DNA from 3 places in the Halomonas sp. AOP27-A1-41 genome. Region 2 is predicted to be linked to each of the others. Evidence: riboswitches for the same ligand, from Rfam matches in the RefSeq annotation. Region 2 holds a riboswitch; each other region holds the start of a gene.
The links. Region 2 has a riboswitch for thiamine pyrophosphate ahead of thiM (hydroxyethylthiazole kinase). Riboswitches for the same ligand answer to the same signal wherever they lie in the genome.
Positions count from the first base shown of each region.

Region 1: another riboswitch for thiamine pyrophosphate. It lies ahead of tenA (thiaminase II); the one in region 2 lies ahead of thiM (hydroxyethylthiazole kinase).
Region 3: another riboswitch for thiamine pyrophosphate. It lies ahead of ACT3TC_RS07235 (sodium:solute symporter); the one in region 2 lies ahead of thiM (hydroxyethylthiazole kinase).

Region 1 is NZ_JBQSXT010000004.1:3,478-11,024, forward strand. Features, by position in the region: gene ACT3TC_RS04230 (IS110 family transposase) at 1-312, shown strand, start outside; gene ACT3TC_RS04235 (hypothetical protein) at 792-1,394, opposite strand; gene ACT3TC_RS04240 (hypothetical protein) at 1,420-1,959, opposite strand; gene ACT3TC_RS04245 (hypothetical protein) at 2,063-2,695, opposite strand; TPP riboswitch at 3,407-3,559, shown strand; gene tenA (thiaminase II) at 3,648-4,316, shown strand; gene thiC (phosphomethylpyrimidine synthase ThiC) at 4,339-6,249, shown strand; gene ACT3TC_RS04260 (DUF2955 domain-containing protein) at 6,318-7,481, opposite strand; gene ACT3TC_RS04265 (HlyD family secretion protein) at 7,471-7,547, opposite strand, start outside.
Region 2 is NZ_JBQSXT010000005.1:60,732-68,278, forward strand. Features, by position in the region: gene ACT3TC_RS05295 (DNA-directed RNA polymerase subunit alpha) at 1-65, shown strand, start outside; gene rplQ (50S ribosomal protein L17) at 105-491, shown strand; gene ACT3TC_RS05305 (D-alanyl-D-alanine carboxypeptidase family protein) at 766-2,124, shown strand; gene ACT3TC_RS05310 (DODA-type extradiol aromatic ring-opening family dioxygenase) at 2,248-2,985, opposite strand; gene ACT3TC_RS05315 (DoxX family protein) at 3,089-3,505, opposite strand; gene ACT3TC_RS05320 (LysR family transcriptional regulator) at 3,592-4,512, opposite strand; gene thiE (thiamine phosphate synthase) at 4,509-5,123, opposite strand; gene thiM (hydroxyethylthiazole kinase) at 5,123-5,923, opposite strand; TPP riboswitch at 5,948-6,043, opposite strand; gene gloA (lactoylglutathione lyase) at 6,272-6,805, shown strand; gene ACT3TC_RS05340 (DUF6164 family protein) at 6,807-7,172, shown strand; gene ACT3TC_RS05345 (cupin domain-containing protein) at 7,169-7,547, opposite strand, start outside.
Region 3 is NZ_JBQSXT010000008.1:20,569-28,115, reverse strand. Features, by position in the region: gene corA (magnesium/cobalt transporter CorA) at 1-699, opposite strand, end outside; gene ACT3TC_RS07235 (sodium:solute symporter) at 696-2,084, opposite strand; TPP riboswitch at 2,074-2,178, opposite strand; gene ACT3TC_RS07230 (CoA-acylating methylmalonate-semialdehyde dehydrogenase) at 2,847-4,346, opposite strand; gene ACT3TC_RS07225 (hypothetical protein) at 4,574-4,960, shown strand; gene ACT3TC_RS07220 (potassium/proton antiporter) at 5,072-6,811, shown strand; gene ACT3TC_RS07215 (DUF3581 family protein) at 6,933-7,547, opposite strand, start outside.

The DNA of each region.
Region 1 (7,547 bases), on a different contig from region 2:
CGACGTTTTGAATCTGTTCAGAAGTTTGCCTCCTATTCCCGAATGATCAAGTGCAAAGCCGAATCGGCCGGTAAGACCTATGGCACCCAGGGCAACAAGATTGGTAATGCCCATCTAAAATGGGCTTTTTCTGAGGCTGCGGTGCTTTATCTGCGCGGCAATCCAGGTGCACAAAAACTGTTGCAACGCTTTCAGAAACGCATGAGTAAAGCCAAAGCCTTATCGGCCTTGGCCCACAAGTTGGGGCGTGCAGTCTATTTCATGTTAAAGAACGAAAAGGTGTTTGATGAACAACGCTTTTTAAGGAGTTAGTCACGCAGCAGGATGATGATCAACGTCTAACTGGATCATCATGGAGTGTGCTGAACAGGGTGTCTGCTGACTGATCTTGAGATCTGAAACCCGACTTCTACACCCAGCTCGAAGCCCGTCGCTTTGATTATCCATCCTGCTGGCGTGCATCAGCACCCTGAGCGAGTGGGCTTACACCGGCGCTGAACCTGAAACTAACTGGGACTGTAAAGTAACCCGCTTTTTGAATAGGACAGATGCTGGTTAACCGATGAATGTCTAGTGCCCCAGACCCACCTGCAAGGAGCAACCCGGTTTGGCAGTGGTGAACTACCACGTTAGAGAGCCTCAATAGGTGTTTGCTGTAAGCCACCAACAGCCAACGATGACAGATGAAGTAGGATCACTGGCTCAGGGACTTGAGATTGACCGCTTACGCGGCCAATAAAAAATGCTGCAGCCTATTGACAGACAGAAGGCTCATAGGTGTTATATGCCGTTTAACGATAGTCTTGCTCATTTAACCATTCAATAGAATCCTTGTCCGGATTGTAGTGAACAAAGATCATGTTAGACGGCGGCCTATCTCCTTCCCATGCGCAACCTATAGAGGCTAGAGTATGAAGGCCCAAATGGTAGTCCGAAAGGAATTCCATAAACCGGTTGGTAATTAGACCATAATCGCAACTGCTGGTTGATTTTGGGATTAGCAGCTTAAACGTATAACCATCCTCAGCTTCAGCGTGAACTGAAAATGCGAGCGAAAAAGGATTATTGGTACTGATTTTTCCCTGGGTTCCAAAAAGCGTAGGCTCAATTCTTGGATTAGCCATTACATTATTAGTTAAGTTGGAAAGGCTCTCTTTGAGCGACTGATAGTGATCTTTACCGGCCTCTTTTAGAAAGCCATCAAAGTAACTCTTCCCTATGAATGCGGCAATAACCGGAAACATGAACCACTCTGGGCATGCCATCGCCCCTGATGGCTCTCTAGATTCAACAACCAATTTTAAACCGTCTGCCTTTATACTATTTTCGAAACCCTCAAACATTTCATTTGAAACACTTTCTTCGAAAACTAATCCAATGTCAGGCTTAATCACGATTTCTCCTTAGACATATAACGCCTCAATCAGCCGACGCGTCAGCGGTCGGCTGCATTGAATTGTTAGACTTTGGCAAGATGTGAGTTTTTCGTTTGAAGGCGTAGCTGAATCCACAGCCATATATGAACACCATGAATGCAAATAACGCAGACAGCAAGACGAAGCCTTTTGCATTTACTTCGTTTGTTGTATGCAAATGTGCGAACAAAGATATGGCGAGCATAGCCCCTGTAGCGGCTGAGCCAAAAACGTATATGGTTTTGGGCATTTCACAAAGAACCTCATTCACATAGTAATCTAAATATTTATTATCGAAAATCCTACCCAGGGCAGAAAACAAACCAATCACCACGAGAATAGCCAGAAACGTGAGACCCAATTCTGCGAGAGATCCGTCATTGATTTTTTGCTCTGAAAATGCAACCAGTTTTTCTTCACTATTTAAAAAATTCGATGTAAAAACCGCAACCATAAAGAACACTGCAATCTGGGACATAAAGATCACGAATTCTCTGAAAACAAATTTAACGACACTTTTTTTATATTGATCTACTTTTTCCAAATCCTCTACTCCGTTTCCTTTAGAATCCTAATGCCCGCAGCATGCGCGGCTTTGAAGTGAAGGCAACGCCGCAACGTAAAAGCCGTCGCCGTGCCTACGTTTGTTAACTGTTATAACCAAGCTCGCTCCTCATCTGCTTAATTATTACATCTCGAAGAAAGCCTAGATCCTTGCCCATCTCTACTATTTTTACTTGTGTGGGAGTTTCGAAATTAAACTCACCAGAAATAAACGAATCTGGCGTCATAGACTCTTTTATTTCATGAAGCATTATTGGCTGGAGAGCAAGAATTTCCTTATACAACGACTCAAACTCATCAAGTAGATCAGCAAGTGCATCAGAACACACGATCCGCAACCCAACCAGCTCATGCGTTGCTTTCTGAAAGCCTTCCTGAATGCCTTTAGTAAATTCACTCATTGTATTCTGATAATTAACTATCGATTCGGGAGAGAATTCCTTCTTATACAAACGCAACGAAGCTTCAGGTAATGTGCTAGACAAAAATTTAGCATAATCCTGACCAGCCAAACGTGCAGCTTTTTCCATTACCTTAAAATATTCTTGATACTCGGATTTTCTAGTGTCGAACAGCTTTTCTTCGCGTTCTCTAGCCATTTTATATTTATGAAGAAGGAACGGAAAAAGCCCGGATGAGAGCAATACCATGGCAGCCGGAATGATATATTCTGGCTCTACCCAAGTCCCAATTAAACTGCAAGATTCTTCTACCAATGGCACACACTCCGAGAAAAGTTAACAGTTAAGCATTTATTCGCCGTGCGGAGCATGGCGGATAAATGTCTGTTGGACTAAGGCGCGTCCATCAGGCGGCTATTTAATAGGGGATTGTATTCACAGGCATGCGGCCTGAGGCACCAAGCCGTGCGCATACGTGCCTGTTGTAACTCGCTCTAGTGGTATATTGGTCATTATTTCAGCGCCCCCGAATCTTAATTAACCTAATGTAGCGCGCCTTAGGGCTAAAATCTATCCCCGGGACGAGCGTATCCGCGACCCGCCAGCAGGTCGAATAATCAGGTTCATTGTAGGGGGATGGCGGTACATCATGCTCGATAGCGTTGCTCCTTGTCGTTAGGCGTTGGATCGTAGATGGGTCTCTGGGGTGTGAGCGTCCCGATCATCCGTAATAGGTGTAGGCCAGTTCCACATCGCTGGCAGTCATATCGAATAGCATGGCCGTTGCCTTTGGCTAAGCACTCATCCCCCAAAGCGCGGCGTAACAGCGGCGAGGCGGCTCGCGTTTGATTGGCGCGATAGAAGGCTTCCCAACCCGTTTTGTTATCGGTGGTCAATGTCAGTACTTCCTGATCGCATCATGCTGTGGTGGTGAGTGTTGATAGACATAATCGATTCAAATTAACACGTAGCACCGTCGTTCGCCCCCTTGCATCTCCCTCAACCGCCACCTAGACTCGCTGAGTTGAATGCTTGACGGGGTGCCGGTGAATCCGGCTGAGATGGCGCAGGGCGTAGCAATTTTGCTGCCAAGCGCTGGTCCCGCTGAACCTGATCCGGCTAATGCGCTGCTTTTGATGTAGCGCGGGTACCGGCGTAGGGATCAAGCGATGGCACTGGCTAGCTCTCCCACAATCGCTCGCCCCCCTTCCGTGCCATTTCCTCGATCTTTTCGCCTGCCCTTCGGATCACCACCACCGGAGGATGTATGGGCTACCGCTTTACTGATTTAACCACTGCCTGCCATGACGATTGGCGCGCCTACATTGAGCACGACTTTGTGCGCCAGCTGGGCAACGCTACGCTGCCTGAAGCGTCATTTCGCCACTACCTGAAGCAGGATTACCTGTTTCTGATTCACTTCGCTCGCGCCTATGCATTGGCCGCCTACAAAAGCCCTACGCTTGCCGATTTGCGCCATGCCCATGAAGGTTTAAAAACCATTGTGGATGTGGAACTGGGCTTGCACGTGGGCTTTTGTCGCGAATGGGGTATTTCCGAGGAGGCACTTGCCGAGCTACAAGAAGCTCGGGCGACCATGGCCTACACCCGCTACGTGTTGGATACCGGCAACCGTGGCGACCTGCTGGATTTACACGTAGCACTTGCTCCTTGCCTGGTGGGCTATGGCGAGATTGCCAACTGGTTGAATGCAAAATCCACAACCCTACGCGGCACACACAACCCGTTTGATGCCTGGATTGCGATGTACGAAAGCGCGGAGTTTCAGGCGGCCATGCAGGCCGAGCTTGAATGGCTGGATGCTCGCCTCGCCGACGTCACCCCTGCCCGCTTTAATGAGCTCAGCAAAATTTTCCGCGATGCCACGCGCTTGGAAATCGACTTCTGGCAGATGGGCCTGGACCTTTCCCATTAATTCCAATAACAAGGATATAACCGTGAACACAACCGTTACTCAGAAGACAGCCCGCTTTCTAGCCGAAACCGCCCAAGTGGATGCCGCCGCGATTTCTCCGCTGCCCGGTTCACGCAAGGTGTATCTTGAAGGCTCGCGCCCCGACATCCGTGTACCGTTTCGGGAAATCAGCCTCTCGCCGACCAAAACGACCAGCGTGGATGAACAGAATCCGCCGCTGCTGGTGTATGACACTTCAGGCCTCTACACCGACCCAAACGCCCAGATTGATCTACGCCGTGGGCTTCCCGCGCTTCGCCGGGCGTGGATTGAGGAGCGCGACGACACCGAGTTTTTAGAAGGCCATACGTCTGAGTACGGCAAACGCCGCGCCAACGACCCTATGCTGGCCCAACTGCGCTTTGATTTGAAACGCACGCCGCGCCGGGCAAAAGAAGGCAAAAACGTTACCCAGTTGCACTATGCCCGCCAAGGGATTATCACGCCGGAAATGGAGTTTATCGCCCTGCGTGAGAATCAACGCCGCCAAGCGCTGGGCAATGCCGAGGTGGAGCAAATTTTGGGCCACCAGCATCGCGGCCAAAGCTTTGGCGCCAGCATCCCAGAGGAGATTACGCCGGAGTTTGTGCGCGATGAAGTGGCTCGTGGGCGGGCGATTATCCCCAATAACATCAATCACCCCGAAAGCGAGCCGATGATTATCGGGCGTAACTTTCTGGTCAAGATTAACGGCAACTTGGGTAACTCGGCCGTTACCTCGTCGATTGAAGAAGAAGTCGACAAAATGACCTGGGGGATTCGCTGGGGCGCGGATACCATCATGGATCTCTCCACTGGGCAAAACATCCACGAAACCCGCGAATGGATTTTGCGTAACTCTCCAGTACCTATCGGTACAGTGCCTATCTACCAAGCGCTGGAGAAGGTCAACGGCGTGGCCGAGAACCTGACCTGGGAGGTGTTTCGCGATACGTTGATCGAGCAGGCCGAACAGGGTGTGGATTACTTCACCATTCACGCAGGCGTTTTGCTGCGCTATGTGCCGCTGACCGCCAACCGGGTAACGGGCATCGTCTCTCGCGGCGGTTCGATTATGGCCAAATGGTGTTTGTATCATCATCAGGAGAGTTTTCTGTATACCCACTTCGAGGAGATCTGCGAGATCTGTAAGCAGTACGATGTGGCGTTTTCATTAGGTGACGGTCTGCGCCCAGGCTCTATCGCCGATGCCAATGACGAAGCGCAGATGGCCGAGCTTAAAACCCTGGGTGAGCTGACCCACATTGCCTGGAAGCACGACGTGCAGGTAATGATTGAAGGTCCTGGCCACGTGCCCATGCACCTTGTGAAGGAGAACATGGACAAGCAGTTGGAGTACTGCGACGAGGCGCCCTTCTACACACTCGGCCCGTTGGTCACGGATATCGCACCAGGCTACGACCATATTACCTCGGGCATTGGGGCGGCGATGATCGGCTGGTTTGGTTGTGCGATGCTCTGCTATGTCACGCCAAAAGAGCACCTGGGCCTGCCCAATAAAGATGACGTCAAGACCGGCATTATTACCTACAAAATTGCCGCCCACGCGGCGGATCTTGCCAAGGGCCACCCGGCAGCTCAGCGGCGTGATAATGCGCTTTCCAAGGCGCGGTTTGAATTCCGCTGGGAAGATCAGTTCAATCTGGGGCTAGACCCGGACACCGCGCGGGAATTCCATGATGAAACCCTGCCCAAGGATTCCGCGAAGGTAGCGCATTTTTGCTCCATGTGCGGGCCCAAGTTCTGCTCGATGAAGATTAGCCAGGAAGTGCGCGACACCTACCGCGACCGCACGCCAGAAAGTACTAACGACGCAGAGTCCGTTAAGCGCGGCATGGAAGAGCAGGCGGAGAAATTTCGCCAAACGGGAAGCCAGCTGTATCAGGAAGTGTAAAGCGGTTTAAAAACTCAAGGGTTAAACGCAAACAGGGGCCTGAAAGCCCCTGTTGTCGACGTGTTACGCTAACTTTCTGGTAGTCGCGTAGGCTCCCAAAGATTAAGCAGATAATGCAGGCACGCCATGACGAGTAGCGTTACTACCAGCGCCACGCTCATGGATGAGAAGCGATACAGCGCGCTATAGACAAGGTCCTGGCTGGGGCCTAAAGATTGACCAAACAAAATGCCTAAAGTGGTCATCCCGCCAAACCCGATACCTGAACCGCCGCCTTCAAGTATGTGTTCGCGCCCAAACAGCAATAGCCCCAACCAATAAAGCACAATCGCCAGCAGGAAGTGGTTGCTTTGTGTGTACAGCAGAAGCTGCATAATCAGCGCCAGGTTACACCCCAACAGCGTGCCGATGGCACGTTTGCGAGCGGATACGCGCGCACCGGCATAGCCCATCGCGAACAGCACCAGAATGGTCGCCATTTGTGCCGAGAGCGACCCCTGCAGGTCAAACACCTGAAAAACGACAAAGGAAAGTGTCGCGGTAATGCCGCCCATCAGCGTTTCATGGCGCATCTGCGCTTTCGTTTTGGTGCTTTTGGGCGGCGGTTGGCGGGGCTCAACGTCAGGGAAAAGAGTGTACATCAGCATGGCGATGAACACGGCGAGCACGCTGGCCACAAAATTGGAGGCCAACAAATCCGCTAGATCGACGCTGGGGTAGCTCGCAAAATGCAGCAGAATGCTTAAGGTTAATACGCCATTGGCCCCAAACAGAAACAGCGGGCCTTTTGCCATCAAGCTAAACCGAAACAGGAACATACCCAACACGACCAGCGTCATCATCACCGGCATATGCTTAAGCAGGCCGACCACCAGGCTGACTTCCAGCGCATTCACCGATACGTTACCTAAAAACTGGCGAATAATGCTGATATTCAGAATGGGCACCATACCCAGCAAAAACATCGGAAAAACGGTAAAGAAGACGCCGTAGTTCCAACCCATTAACTGACTGATGATAAACCCGAGAGTGCCACCACCAGCCACCCGCAAACACTGGCGCAGGGCATTCTCACTCAGGCGATGGTAGGCAGGTGCCTCTGGGCCAGCGCCGCTACGGCGGGGCGTGCGCTTAAAAAAACTACGCAGCGCGCGACTGATTGACCACGTGCTGGCATCCGCCGGTTTTGTATCAGCGGGCCCTGCAGTAGTAGAACCCGCATCAGTAGACATAATGTAGCCAGCTGATCAGATGCGTTTGTAGCCATGCAAAGGGATGCGCCAGCGCATGTTCCCCCG
Region 2 (7,547 bases):
CCCTCGGCATGCGGTTGGAAAATTGGCCGCCCGCTAGCCTGAAGGACGACAAGGCCACCGCGTGAGTGTCGACTTGAGTCCCAGTTTGGTAAGGAATTACAACCATGCGTCATCGTAAGAGTGGTCGTCATCTGAATCGCACCAGCTCGCATCGTCAGGCCATGTTCAAGAACATGTCTGTCTCGCTGGTCGAACATGAAGTCATCAAGACAACCCTGCCCAAGGCCAAGGAACTGCGTCGCGTTATCGAGCCGCTGATCACCTTAGCCAAGCAGGATAGCGTTGCGAACCGTCGTTTGGCGTTCTCTCGCACACGTTCCAAAGAAGCCGTTGGCAAGCTGTTCAATGAGCTGGGTCCGCGTTACGCCGAGCGTCCGGGTGGCTACATCCGTATTCTCAAGTGCGGTTTCCGCACCGGCGACAACGCGCCTATGGCGTACGTTGAGCTAGTAGACCGTCCGGTTGCTGAAGAAGCCGCTGCTGAAGAGTAAATCTTTAGTTGCTGCCTCTTTAAAGCAGAATGAAAACCGACCCAGCTGGGTCGGTTTTTTTTATGCCTGGCGTATCGAGTAATGCCGCTATAAACGTTAAATTGTCCGACGAGCGTGCTAGTCTAGAGTGAATTGACGGGGCCATTGGCGCTGCAGTTGTTTACCCTTGGGAACTGATTCATGGCGCATTATTCAATGCGGGGGTGTACGCGTGCAGGCCGAGGAAGAAGTGTGCGTCTCGTTTCCAGCGTAAATGAATCATCAAGGGGCAGACATGGTGACGAGGGGAGTAAACGATAACAAGGCGTCGAGGGCATGGCTAGCGGTAACGATGTTACTGCTATTGATCATCACCACCTCGACCGTGCAGGCGAATCCACGTTACGCAGGTATTGTGGTCGACCTTGATAACGGTGAAGTTTTATACGCAGAAAATGTGGATGCACCGCGTTATCCTGCTTCGCTGACCAAAATGATGACGCTGTACATGACCTTTGAAGCGCTGGAAAGTGGCACTTTAACGCTCAATGAGCCCCTCGCTGTTTCTGCCCAGGCCGCGGCCATGCCCGCTACCAAATTATGGCTTTCTGCGGGCAGTACGATTCCTGTCGATACCGCTATCCGCGCCCTGGCTGTGCGTTCGGCGAATGATGTCGCCGTTGTGGTGGCTGAGGCGTTGGGCGGTAGCGAGCAGCGCTTTGCGCGGCTTATGACCGAAAAGGCGCGAGAGTTAGGTATGACGGCCACGACCTTCCGCAACGCCTCCGGGCTTCCTGATGACCAGCAAATCACCTCCGCGCGGGACATGCTCACGCTCTCGGTGCGTGTCATGCAGGATTTTCCACAGTATTACCATTACTTCGGTCTTCAGGAATTTACTTATCGCGACAAGCGCCACACCAGTCATAATCGGCTGGTGCGTGACTACCCTGGCGCTGATGGCTTAAAAACTGGCTTTATTCGTGCCTCTGGCTTTAACGTCGCGACGACTGCCGTGCATGATGGCCGGCGGCTGGTTGCCATTGTGATGGGAGGGTTTAGCTCTTCATCGCGTGATACTCATATGGCCGATTTACTCGACCGAAGCTTTATGCGCGCTGAGCTGCGTGATCAGCGTACATGGGTCGCCAATACCAGTTTTTCTCAGGAGTTTATGGGGTTTGGTGGTTCTACACCTCCCGTGGCACCTCCCAAGGCGCCAACACCTGCGCCAAGCCAAATGCTTGCCAGTATTGAAACGACCACGCTGTCACCTGCCCCCAATACCAGCGTAGACGAGCAACTGGCCACGATCACCGTTGAAGGCCCGGCCGAGGCGTCCCGCGCGTCTAACGCTGACCCTTTGCAGGACTTTATTCAAAGTGAGCGCTTGGTGGAAGCTCCCCCGACCGGCGCCTGGGGTATCCAGGTGGGTGCATTTAGCCAGCAAGGGCAGGCTCAACAGCTGGCCCAACAAGCGGCCCAACGCTTAACGCAAAACTTGGCCGGGCGCGTGGAGGTGGATACGCTTGAAGGCCAAACGCCGGTATACCGTGCTCGCCTGGTGGCTTTGGATGAGCATCGCGCCCGTGAAGCCTGCCGTGAACTACAACTGCAAGGTATGGAGTGCATGGTGGTCAACGCAAGCCTTTAAGCCTTGTTTTAAATGTCAAAAAACCCCACCAGCTTTTATGAGCTGGTGGGGTTTTTTTATGGTTGATGTCACGATCCACTACGGCTTTTCACCAGTGCACGTGTACGCGCGCAATCGCTTAGGCTAGGCAAAGGCGTACGCGTTCATTGCCAGCACGCCATGCTCAACGCTGCGGTGGAGCGGTGTGACATCACCGCCTGCGCCCATGGCTACCAGTAACGGCTGAAAATGCTCGGGCGTTGGATGGTTCCTGCTCGCTTCGGGGGCCGTTTGCCAGGCAAGCAACGCCTCACGGTCATTGTTCACAAGCTGAGTATCGACCCACTCTGCAAAAGCGCCGACCCAGTTGGGCATCGGGTTATCAAGCGGCATGGTTTCGTAAAGGTTATGGGTCAGGCTGCCCGACCCGATCATCAGAATACCTTCTTCACGCAGTGGCGCCAGGCGCTTACCCAGCTCAACCAGCTTGTCGTTAGACCAACGCACAGGCAGCGATAGCGTAACGACAGGAATATCCGCCTTGGGAAACATCAGCGAAAGAGGTGCCCAGGTGCCGTGGTCAAACCCTCGTTCCACTTCTGAGGCCCCCAGTAATTTGGCCAAGCGGTTGGCCAGTGCAGGCTCGCCAGGTGCCGGGTACTGCTGCTCGAACAGTTCGCGGGGAAAGCCGCCGAAGTCATGAAGGGTTTCTGGCCAAGGGCTGTTACTGACTTTCAGCGTCTGACTTTCCCAGTGCGCTGAAACCACAATGATCGCCTTGGGCGTCAGTTGCTTGCCCAGCGAACGTAAAAAGTGGTGGGCAGGCGTAGGGGTGAGGATCAGCATGGGAGAGCCGTGGGATATAAAAAGACTGGGTAGCATAACAACGTCTCCTGGCAGAAGTCCCTGGCAGTGACCAGGGCGCGAGCAAAGGCATGGCGGAGAAAAGGTGATAGATAAACTCGTTTTGGTGCGCCTAACGCGATTAGCTAATGCGGCGGTTCAGTGTAAAGCTGCCGCCGCCTAAACCTGCCTGCACGAGCAGGGCAACGGTCCAGAATGCCGGGAACTCCCAACCACCGCCAGCGTTGGTAAACGCCCAGCCGTTGCCAAGATGCACGGACGTAGCACCCAGTAGCAGAGGGATCATTGCAAGGCTAATCCAGCGCGTATAAATACCCAGAATCAAGGCCAGGCCGCCGCCAACTTCGCCCAGAATCGTTAAGTAGGCTATAACGCTTGGCAGGCCCATTGACTCAAAGTAGGCGACCGTGCCCGGCAGGGTAAACACAAACACCTTGGTCAGGCCATGGGCGAGTGCCATCACGCCAAGTGATAGTCGCAGCAGTGCGATGGCGTGGGGTTGAAGGTTTGTGCTCATGGTGGAAGAAGATGCATTCATGGGGTATCTCCATTGGGCAGTGATGAAAGTTCAATGGGGACACTTTACGTTCATTGACGGCAGAGATAATCCACGCGTACCAAACATCACTGTTGCGAAATAGGCGACAATCCCATCTCCTGCTCCCAGTAAGGCGGGCTACCCCAAGCGTCCGTTAACAGCTCAATAAACCGCTCTACCTTGGCAGGTAAAAAGCGTCGCGCAGGGTAAATGGCATGAATATCCAGCATCTTGGGGGGGATGTGCGGCAGTACCTGAACCAGGCGCCCAGCGATAATGCTCTCCGTTACCAAAAAGCTGGGTTGATGAGCGATACCGATACCTGCCTCGGCGGCATGGGTTAAAACATCGCCATTGTTGCTTTCAAGCGGGCCTTGGGGTGTCAGCGTCATATTTTCAAAACGCCAGTTGCTATTGGCTAAATCGCTGCGGTAACGCAGGCAGCGGTGGTGCGCAAGCGCCTCAGCATTTGCCGGCACGCCATGGGTTTCAAGGTACGCCGGGGATGCGCAAAACAGCATTTGACAGCGCGTCAGACGCCTGGCGATCAGGCTTGAGTCGGGCAGGTTGCCAATACGAATGGCCACATCGTAGCCCTCTTCGAGAAGATCCACGCGGCGGTCACCTAAGTCCAGGCGTACATCCAGGCCAGGATACGCCACCATAAAGCGTGCCACCAGCGGGGAGAGGTGGCGCATGCCAAAACTCATGGGGCCGTTGATACGTAAACGGCCGCGTATTTCAGAAACACCGCTGCCTACGTCGGCGGCAGCCTCATCAAGCGCCTGTAAAATCGCTTGGGCATGCGCAAGGTAGCGCTCGCCCTCGGCGGTTAAATGCAGGCGCCGCGTGGTGCGCTGAATAAGCCGCACCCCGAGCGTCTCTTCAAGGGCCATGACAATACGTGATACCCGCGTGCGGGAAAGATCCAATGCTTCAGCGGCCCGCGTGTAGCTGCCAAGCTCGGCAACTTTGACAAAAGCGGCAATATGGTCGAGCTGGTTCATGGCCGAGCCAACGCCCGTGCGGCCTGGTAAGGATCAGGCTGGCCACAAATGGCGGAGATAACCGCCAGGCCATTGGCACCGGCTGTAACGACCTGCTGGACGTGTTCAGCCTTGAGCCCGCCAATGGCCACGCTTGGCAAGGTGCAGGCCGCGGCTAACTGAGCCAGGCCTTCAAACCCCAACGGTTTAGCATGGTCCTGCTTGCTTTGGGTGGTAAACACCGGGCCCAGGCCCACGTAGTCGAGCAGGGCCACGGGGGCTGCATGAAGCTGCTCAAGCGTATTAATCGAAAGCCCGATAATTGCCTCTGGCCCCATGGCCGCCCGTGCCTCTTGAACCGCTGTATCGCTTTGGCCGACATGCAGCCCATCGGCGCCGCTTTGCAAGGCAACGTTCAAGCGGTCATTAATCACCAGTGGTACCCCGCTACCCGCCAGGGCGGCTTTCAAGCGCTTGGCCTGTTCAATCATGTCGGTATCGCTTGCGTGTTTATCGCGCAGTTGAACAAAACTGACGCCCCCTTTGACGGCCTCAATAACGGTGCGCTCTAGCCCTGCGGCTTGACAGAGTTGAGCGTCAGTGACCAGATAAAGCGAAAGATCAAAACGCATTAGCCTTCCTCCAGCCCGGTAAACTGACGGACGTCTGTAGGTGTTAGCTGATACAAGGCGTCCAACAGGGCTACCTGAAAACTACCCGGGCCTGCCGCCTGTTGTCCAGCGCGGCTACCCGCGATAGCAAAGCTTGTAAGTGCGGCTAACGTGGCGTTCAAGGGAGCTCCGGGGCTGGCCGCTACAAAGGCGGCAACGGTGGCACTTAACGCGCAGCCAAGCGTAGTGACACGCGGCATAAGCGCGTGCCCGCCGTTCAAGCGCCAGTGCTGAGTGCCATCGGTAATAAAGTCCTGCACGCCGGTCATCGCGACAATACAGCGCTGCTGCTTGGCGAGGTTAATGGCGGCCTCACGCGCTTCATCCGTAGAGGCCGTGGCATCCACTCCTCGGCCCGCGTGGGTCAAGCCGGAAAGCGTCATGATTTCTGAGGTATTGCCACGGATCACGCTGGGCTTAAAAGCCAATAGCGTTTGTGAAAGCGTTTGACGGTAGTAAGTGGCGCCCACCGCAACCGGGTCCAATACCCAGGGGGTATTGCGCTCGTTGGCCGTTCTGGCGGCAAGTTGCATACCTTCTGCCCAGTGTGGTGAAGGTGTACCGATATTGATCGAAAGTGCCCCGGCCAAGCGAGTAAACTCAGCGACTTCCTCAGTTGAATGCAGCATGGCAGGGGAAGCGCCGACAGCCAGCAGGCAGTTAGCTGTGCTGTTCATCGCTACAAAATTGGTAATACAGTGCACTAACGGCGTGGTGCGTTGTACAGCGGAAAGCGCGTCGCTCAGCGGGAGTGATGTCATGGCCACCTCACAGCGTAGATCGGGTGTGATGACACCGCGACTTCCTACGCCGGTATTATCCGGTTCAGGTTCTAAGGGTGCATCTCAGCTTGAGCGTCTCAAGCGCCCCTGTCGTCAGGCTACTATCCTTGCCTTGGGCGGTGCTGTAAAGCGCAGGCGATGTGTAAGGGGAGGCCGGTAGGGTAAGCGGGGCTGGAATAATGGCTGCTCTGCCCTCATGGTATGTCATCACAACGGCATCATGCGGTGTGAAACGGTTAGCGATAGGCCTGTACACGGTATGGTTTTTGTCAAAGATAGCCCCTCAATCAATTCATTTAACAGCATAATTCCCACAAGGAGCCCAAGATGACTTTGCAAGGTGAACAGCATAAAGGCGTTCGTCCGGCCCCTGCGCAAACCCAAGGGTTTCGCTTAAACCATACGATGCTGCGGGCGAAAGACCCCGAGCGCTCATTGGCCTTTTACTCCCAGGTATTTGGCATGCAGGTACTGCGTCGGCTGGATTTCGAAGAGATGCAGTTTTCGCTCTACTTTCTGGCGAACCTGGAAGCCAACGACCAGGTGCCGGAAGATACCCAGGCGCGTACGGCCTGGACCTTCAGCCAAAAGGGGTTGTTAGAACTTACCCATAACTGGGGCACAGAAGACCAGGACGATTTTGCCTACCACGATGGCAATGCCGAACCGCAGGGCTTTGGACATATCTGCTTTAGCGTGCCGGACTTGGAAGCGGCCCAGGCGTGGTTTGATGAGCACGATGTGACGTTCATAAAGCGGGCGGATCAAGGCAAAATGCAGGGCGTCATTTTTGTGAAAGACCCGGACGGCTATTGGATCGAAGTTATCCAGGCCGACCTAATGGCGGCGATGGGCGACTGATATGGCACACTTGCTGTTTCGGCTGCGCTACGTTACCGATGAAGAAGCCATGGAAGTCCGCTCACTACTGGCAGAACATGGTTTTGATACCTATGAAACGCAGGCCGGTTTTTTCCGCTTAGGGGTGGACGCGATCTGGCTGCGTGATGAAACCCAGCGTGAGGCGGCCGAAGCAGCACTGGCGGTGTATCAAGCCGAGCGCTTCACCAAGGCTCGGCAAGCGCACGCCGATGCCGTGAGCCAAGGCGATGCACCTACCTTATGGCGCCGCTTGGCGGCGCATCCCTTTCAGGTCACCCTGGTAATGGTGGCGGTCGTTATGGTGGCACTGCTTACGCTGCTGCCATTTCTTGGCCTGACTCGTTAATCAAGCCGCAGGTGCCCGCGTTTTAAGTAGAGCTTGACCCCTGCGCTGCCCGCGCTAAGTTGGGGAGCGGCGCCGGGAGGGTAGCGACACCAGCTGCCCGTCGGGTATTCGGTATCGCCGTCGCACAAGGTGCCTTCCAGAACAAACGCCTCCAGGCCACCACCCAGCGTCGGGTAGGCAATCGTCACGCCCGCCTCCCACCGCTCCAGGCTGGCGCGCTCCTGGTGAAAGGTATGCAGCATTTTATAGGTAATGCCTGGGCGGCGGTCCGGCTGCCAAGGTAAACGGTGGGCAGGTACGGCCAGTTGAAGAATGTCATTGGCTGCAAACTGGTGAAGCTTCACCAGGATGAGCGCGCCCTCATCGCCTATGTGC
Region 3 (7,547 bases), on a different contig from region 2:
GTAAAGCCGCTCAAAACGTTCGGCAACATCGTTAATGGCATGCAGCGTTTCACTTTCCTCACGCGGGACGTGCTCATAGTCGTAGACAGTTAACTCTTGGGTAATCCCTTTATGATAATTAAACACGCGCCGCATCTTAACCAGCCGGGAGCGGTACATGGTAATTTTGCGCATTAATACATCGTTGCCATTTTCATGTAGCTCATCTTCTAAATCGCTTAATTCCGCTTCAAATTCAAGCAGGCTATCAATGTAATACCCAGCAGAGATATACATCACCTTGAGCGCCACCTGCTCCGGTGATTTCGCTAATAACGTCTTACCGTGCTCCTTAAAGAGCCGCTCAATGCTCATGGCAACGCCTGGATGTAGCGTCACTAGAAAGCACTCACCAATAAAAAAGCAGACCTGCTGAGGAACAAAGTTTAGCTGGGCGTCAAAAGATGAAATACCGCGGTAAATAATCAGTGCGTGGTTATCAAACTCTTCTATTTTGGGTGGTAAGCGCTCTTTATGGGCATCCTGAATAGCCATGGGGTGACACTCAAATTTACCCAGTAGCCGCTCAGCAGATTCTGCTGATTCCCCCTGCATATCGATCCATATATGACTGCCGGGGGTATTCTGCCATGTGACAAAAAGCTCTTCGTTCCCTTCATGGGTTTCTCCATCAGGAGTAGTCAAAATACTGCGAATCATAACTGTCCTTGGTTCCAGGGGGGTCTTAAATACGCTAACAACACGCTTACCACCGTGGAAGCTAACAACGCACCTAGAAACGGCGCTAGTGTGGGTACACTGTTCGGAAAGCTTGCCGCCATTATCCCTTCGCTTATGCTGGCGTGACTCATCCACCCAGGCAAGGTCGCACCCAATAGACCCGCCATGCCGCCACCGATAGCCGCAAGAGGCGTCATGCGCCGCCACAAGCCCAGCAGCACGGGCACCACGGTTGCAGCGCAGACTAAATCAGCGATTAAAAAAAGACGTAAAACAGACACACCCTGAAGTGCGACAACCACGACAGGCACCATAAGCAAAACGGTCATCCAGCGTGTGAGCGCGATAGAAACGCTTGGCTGTTCACTGCGCGACACGATCAGTGAGGCAATACCGCTTTGTAGCGTATCTACGCTGGACGCCACCAATGTAACGGCAAGCACTAGTGCCGTTATAGCTAGCCAGGGTGGCGCGTTATTGAGCAGTGCAAAAAAAGGCATGGGCGGTTCGCCCAGCGGAACACCGTTCATGGCAGCAAGCATACCCAAACCGCCAATCACCATAACGATCATGACCGTGGCGCCCCCTCCTACCCAAGCCCCGCGGGCCAAACTGTGGTCATCACGTGCCGCCCATACCCGCTGCCAGTAGCCCTGGTGAAACAAGTTCGCTGCGGTAACCGCGATGACAAGCGTTAGTGCCACACTAAGCGCATCAGAAGTGGCGATAGAGGGCCATGCCGCACTGCTCGGCATGGCAGGCAAGTGCCAAAGGGTGACGCTGGAAACCACCACTAACAGTGCAAGCAGCAGCCATGCCTGCCAACGGTCAGTGGCCAGGCTTGCGCGTAGCCCTCCGCTTACCGTGTAAAGCAACGTAGTGAGCGTTACTCCAATAATCACCCAGCTCGACGGAACATCAGAAAGCAGCGAGGTGATCGCTCCAATAGCGGTTAATTCAGCGGCTAAAAAACAGGCCATATACACCACGGAAACCAGCGTTACCCAGTGGCGCACTCCGCGCCCATAGCACGCCTCAGCAAACTCAGCGATGCTCCGCCCCTCAGGGAGAGCCCGGCGTATAGACGGACCATAAAAGCCAAGGACGATAAAAGGCAGTGAGGAGCCAAGGGCATAGCCTGCCAAGGCCAATGGGCCAATAAAAGCGCCAATTTCTGGCGGCGCAAACAAAATCCAGGCGCCCATACCAGATGCAACAAAAGAGAGCCCTAGCGTGGTGCTGGTTTGTGAATTACGAGCGGTTACAAAGTCATCCAATGAGCCTTTACGCCCACGGGCTTTAAGGCCTAAAAATGCAAAGCAACAGAGCGCCGCGCCTAGCACGGCTGACGTTAGGTATGGCATGTCGCACTTCCTCCGCCGGTACTAACCGGTTCAGGTTCCAGGGTCTGCGTCATAGCATTCTCAGCCACGCAACGTGGCTCCCCTGGCGACAGTGAATTGAGAGCGTATCCTGATGTAAAGCGAGCTAACCGTCAAAATGAGCAGCTACTCGCGCCGTATCCTAGCCGCTAAATAGCTAACAGGAAAACGGTTTACTTCTGCTATTCATTCGCTACAACGTTGTCTAGACTAACAAAAGCTGCTGTACACTGAGTCAAAGCATTACAAAATAAAAGTAGCTTACCGCCATTAGTGTTATAAAACATTAGTGTTACAAGCGTCGCACAGGAGAATAAGCGACGCGCTTACAGGAAACCACTATGTCATACACCGAAGTCAAGGAGCATACGCAAGGGCGGCTCAATGTTCTGCTGCGAGCCCAGCGATCTACAGCATGCTGACTACGTTTTAAATACGCCAGATGATGTAAAGCGCGCGGTAAAAGACTTCGACCAGGCCACGAAGCAAAACGCTCCGCTACCCTCTGAAGGCCCTGCCATTTTGGCGATGCCTTTAGCAAATATGATCGCCATGCCAAAGCCGAAGGGCAAGAGGTCACCGACGAAAGAGGCGCCGTCTCTACTCGTATTGCATGAAAGCCAACTTAAGCCGATTGAAAAGCTACTGGAAGAAAGTTTGAGCCTGCTGAATGATTTTTAAGCCTTGAGTACAACAACGTCACTGGCCCCCCGCAAGAGCCAGTGACTGCTTAGTAAGTAAGCGTTAGCTTAATGCAATAGTACTATTGATACCGCTTGAAACGTTTTCAGGCTCAAACCAGCGGGCTGTTACCGTTTTGGTTTGCGTCCAGAAAGCGATCGCCTGTTTGCCATTTGGCCCTAAATCGCCGAGCTTTGAAGCGCGTGAGCCAGTGAAGCTGAAATAGGCAACCGGCACCGGGATTGGAACGTTGATACCCACCTGCCCCACGTCTATATCAGTTTCAAAGCGCCGCGCCACCCAGCCAGAATTCGTGAAGATAGACGTGCCGTTGCCGTTAGGATTAGCATTAATAAACGCAATCGCTTCGTCGAGTGTTTCCACGTTGACAACGCAGAGTACCGGCCCAAATATCTCTTCACGGTAAATGGTCATCTCCGCAGTCACATCGGTAAATAACGTCGGTCCCACAAAATTGCCCTTCGGATAACCGTGTACCTGGCAGTTACGCCCGTCAAGCAATAGCGTTGCGCCCTCCTTTTCACCGGTCTCGATAAGACCTAACACCCGCTCCTTGGCGGCAGGCGATACCAGCGGCCCTAAATCGGCATCCTGTTGAGTGCCAGGCCCCACTTTCATCTGGCCTGCAGCATCCACAATATCATCAATCCATTGTCGCGCCTCACCGACCAGCACCACGACCGAATTAGCCATACAGCGCTGGCCTGCGGCGCCAAATGCTGAGCCCAGCAGATTGTTGATGGCTTGGCTGCGATTTGCGTCGGGCATAACCACACAGTGGTTCTTCGCCCCCATCATCGCCTGCATACGCTTACCCGCATCTGCCGCCCGCTTGTAAAGCAATGAGCCGACGTGGGTTGAGCCAATAAACGATAGCGCTTTAATCGTTGGGTGATCGACAATCTGGTTGGCAACCTCAGGACCGCCGTGCACCACGTTCAACACCCCAGCTGGCACACCGGCTTCATGGGCGAGCTCCACCAAGCGCATGGTCGAGCTGGGATCCTGCTCAGAAGGCTTCAACACAAAGGTGTTGCCTGTCGCGATGGCCAGCGGAAACATGAAACAGGGCAGCATGATCGGGAAGTTAAAGGCCGTAATACCGGCCCCTACGCCTAGCGGCTGATGTAGCGTATAAACATCGACGTCGCTTGCCGCGTTCTCGGCCACCTCTCCTAGCTGGAGCGAGGTAATCGAGCAGGCGTGTTCGACCACCTCCAGACCTCGCCCTACTTCACCTTTGGCATCTGGCAACGTTTTGCCATGCTCTTCGGTGATTAAGGCGGCTAGTTCATCGGTGTTGTCACGAATCAGTGCCTGCAACGCCAGCATAATACGCATGCGCTTTCCAAGCGGTACCTTGCGCCACTCTCTAAACGCATGATGGGCGCTTGCAATCGCATGCTCTACTTCTTCTGCCGTGCAAAAAGGCACCCGGGCAACCACCTTTTGGGTCGCTGGATTAACCACATCACGCCACTCCTGGCTTTGAGATAGGACGGCTTGACCATCAATGATCATGGGAATTTCGCGAACGGCCATTACGCTTGCTCCTGATTATGATTGTGTTTGTAACAGAGGCAGTCTCTATAGCTGCCCCAGGGCCAAGAATAGGGTATATCAGCAAGTTAACGTAAACGTCAACTAACGGTTAGTGACAATCCCGATTAGCGATACAAGACGCCAAAGACAGTGCAAACGCATGTTTAACCGCTTGACCTCCCCTCCCAATAAGGGATGATAATACGGCGCACCCAGGAGATGTCTCTTTGCCTCAGCAATACATGCCCACCGCTATGACGTCTCTCCGGCTCGGCCAAGTGGGCCTCTGGAGCTTGGCGCTATTGCTGTGGTGCGCCGCTCCTCACGAGGCGATGCCGCGGGCTGCTGAGCCAGTTCATCACTCAACCCTGGAAGACCACGCCAAGCCGCTGATCGTGCTGGCTAACCCACTTAATCGCCTTAGCCTGGACCATGACAAGCGACGCCAAAACCCGGTAGTAATTCAAAATGATACCGGGGTGGCTCTGCCCGCCCATGAAAGATGGCCTGGTATTGCGCCTGCCGTTTATCACTGCGTATTGAATACCCTTGGCTCATCGACCCCAGGCTTACCAGGCGGCCTTCCTCCCTGCAGAGCACCACCCTACGCTTAACAAATAACGACGGTTAACAGAGGCGCGTAACGCCTCTTTGCCACGGACATGACACCAGGCATTTATTATTAAAAGGTCTGGCCATATCAAGTTATTTCAGGAATCGTGCGTATGTTTCTGGTGGACCAACTTATTTTACTAGCAGCCATCCTGCTACTGGTCGGCATTATTTCAAGCAAGCTGTCTGCTCGCTTGGGTATGCCGGTACTCGTACTGTTTTTAGGAACCGGTATGCTTGCGGGGGAAGCAGGCATTGGCGGTATCGACTTTAATAATCCTGGTTTGGCACACGCGCTGGGCACGTTGGCACTGGCAATGATTCTGTTCGATGGCGGCTTACAAACGCCCCTCGCCTCAATCCGCCTGGTGTGGAAGCCAGCCTCGCTATTGGCCACGCTCGGCGTTTTGATCACCTCAATGATTACCGGGGTTGCTGCTGCTTATATTCTAAAGCTCCCCCTGTTGGATGGTTTATTACTCGGCGCCATCGTCGGCTCCACCGACGCCGCTGCGGTTTTCTCATTACTGCGTAATGCTGGCATCCATATTAATCAACGACTCAAGTCTACGCTTGAAATTGAAAGCGCATCCAACGACCCGATGGCGATTTTCTTAACCATTGGATTACTTGAAGTACTGGTTAACGATATGCCCCTTGGAGTGGGCCTGTTAAAACTCTTTATCCTGCAAATCGGGGTAGGTGGCGCCGTCGGCTTGCTGGTCGGCTGGGCAGCCGTTCAACTTATTAACCGTATTCATCTGGTCACATCGGGCCTTTATCCCGTTCTGGTTGCGGCATGTGGGCTCTTCGCCTTTGGCGTTGCTGCGAACCTTGGAGGCAGTGGCTTCCTGGCGATTTTTATTGCAGGCGTCATGATCGGCAATCGCCCGATTGCCTTTCAGCGCAGCACGTTTTTGTTTCATGACGGATTAGCGTGGATGAGTCAGATCGTCATGTTCGTGGTGCTTGGGCTGCTGATTAATCCTGTTTCCCTACTGGATGTATGGCTGGAAGGCCTGATGATTGCGGCTATATTAACCTTGGTGGCTCGCCCACTCGCCGTCACTCCCATTCTAAAAATGTTCGGTTTTACGAACCGCGAAACCGGGCTGGTTGCCTGGGTAGGCCTGCGTGGATCAGTGCCCATTATTTTGGCTATTTTCCCACTGATTTTCGGCCTGGAAGGCGCTGAACTTATCTTCAACGTGGTGTTCTTCGTGGTATTAATTTCTGCCACTATTCAAGGCACTACGCTGCCTTACTTGGCGCGTAAACTGAAACTTACCGAACCACCGCCTGTTGTGCCTGCCGCCAGCCTGGAGATTACTTCATTGGAGGATGTTGACGCCGACATTGTGGAGTATCGGCTAGGCGATTTTACTCGTGCAGCCAACCGTCGTTTATCGCAACTCGCACTGCCTGACGGCACAGTGGTGGCCATGATCACCCGTGGCAAAGACGTTATCCCACCGCGAGGATCCACTCAATTACAGCCAGGCGATCACTTGTTTGTCGTGCTGCGTTCACAGGTTCTGCCGTTTGTTGACTGTATTTTTGCGGAGGGAGCCACGGTCGACAACTACCAACTCCCCAATCAAATATTGCATCTGAAAGGCAACACCAACGTTGACGAAGTATTTAACTCCTATGGCATTACGCTAGACCGTGATATGCACTGCACATTAGACGCGCTTCTGCGTGAGCGATTGACGGACGAACCGCGCATAGGTGACTCAATAACGTTGGAAAACGTGACCCTCTCCGTTCAAGGCGTACTTGATGGGCGCATTACCACGGTAGGTTTGGCCATCAGTCAGCCAGAACTCACTGTAGAGCAACACCCCGCCTGACACCCATACGTAAAGGCCACCCGCTATTAACGGGTGGCCTTTAGAAATACCTCAACGTGCTGCAAAAATGTCCTGCAAGAATCGCATTTCAGTCTTGCTGGACTAGCCCTGCAGAAACAACTCAGGCAGCTTCGTAGGCGGCTTTAAGCCGGTAAAACTCATCAACAATGGCGGCCATTTCAGCGGCGTCATAATGACAAAGGCCACTGACCACCAGCTTTTTAGAGCCGACACCGATTGCAGCGCCCTTCGATTCAATGGAAAATTCAAGCAATGCGTCTGCTCGCTTCCCCTGCACATCCAGCGATGAGCGCGTTAAGGCGAGGCCTGGTGTAAACCCATCCAAACGCTCTAATGAAAAACCCATGCTATCGTAGATAACCAAAGGGCGTTTAGGGTTAAACATTACCCCATGCTTTTCCATTAGCGGCTTTAAATAATGCGGGAAATTTTTGCCTGAGAACGCCACATAGCAGCGAGCAAAGGCTTCAATAGCAGCGCTATCGTGGGTCGTCTCGCCATCACGAACCACCTGTAAATAACATTTTCCACTCTCATCACTTACGTGAAGCTCGCCATTTTCTGCTTCACTAAAGAGCAGTGGCGTATCAGCACTTACCATATTGGTGAAGCGAAATTCCATTTGCCGCGACAGCCCGAACTTTACCAGTATTAGCGTAAACAACAGGTCACCAGGCACGCAGAAACGTCGCGCACCCGGATTATGGATCGGGTT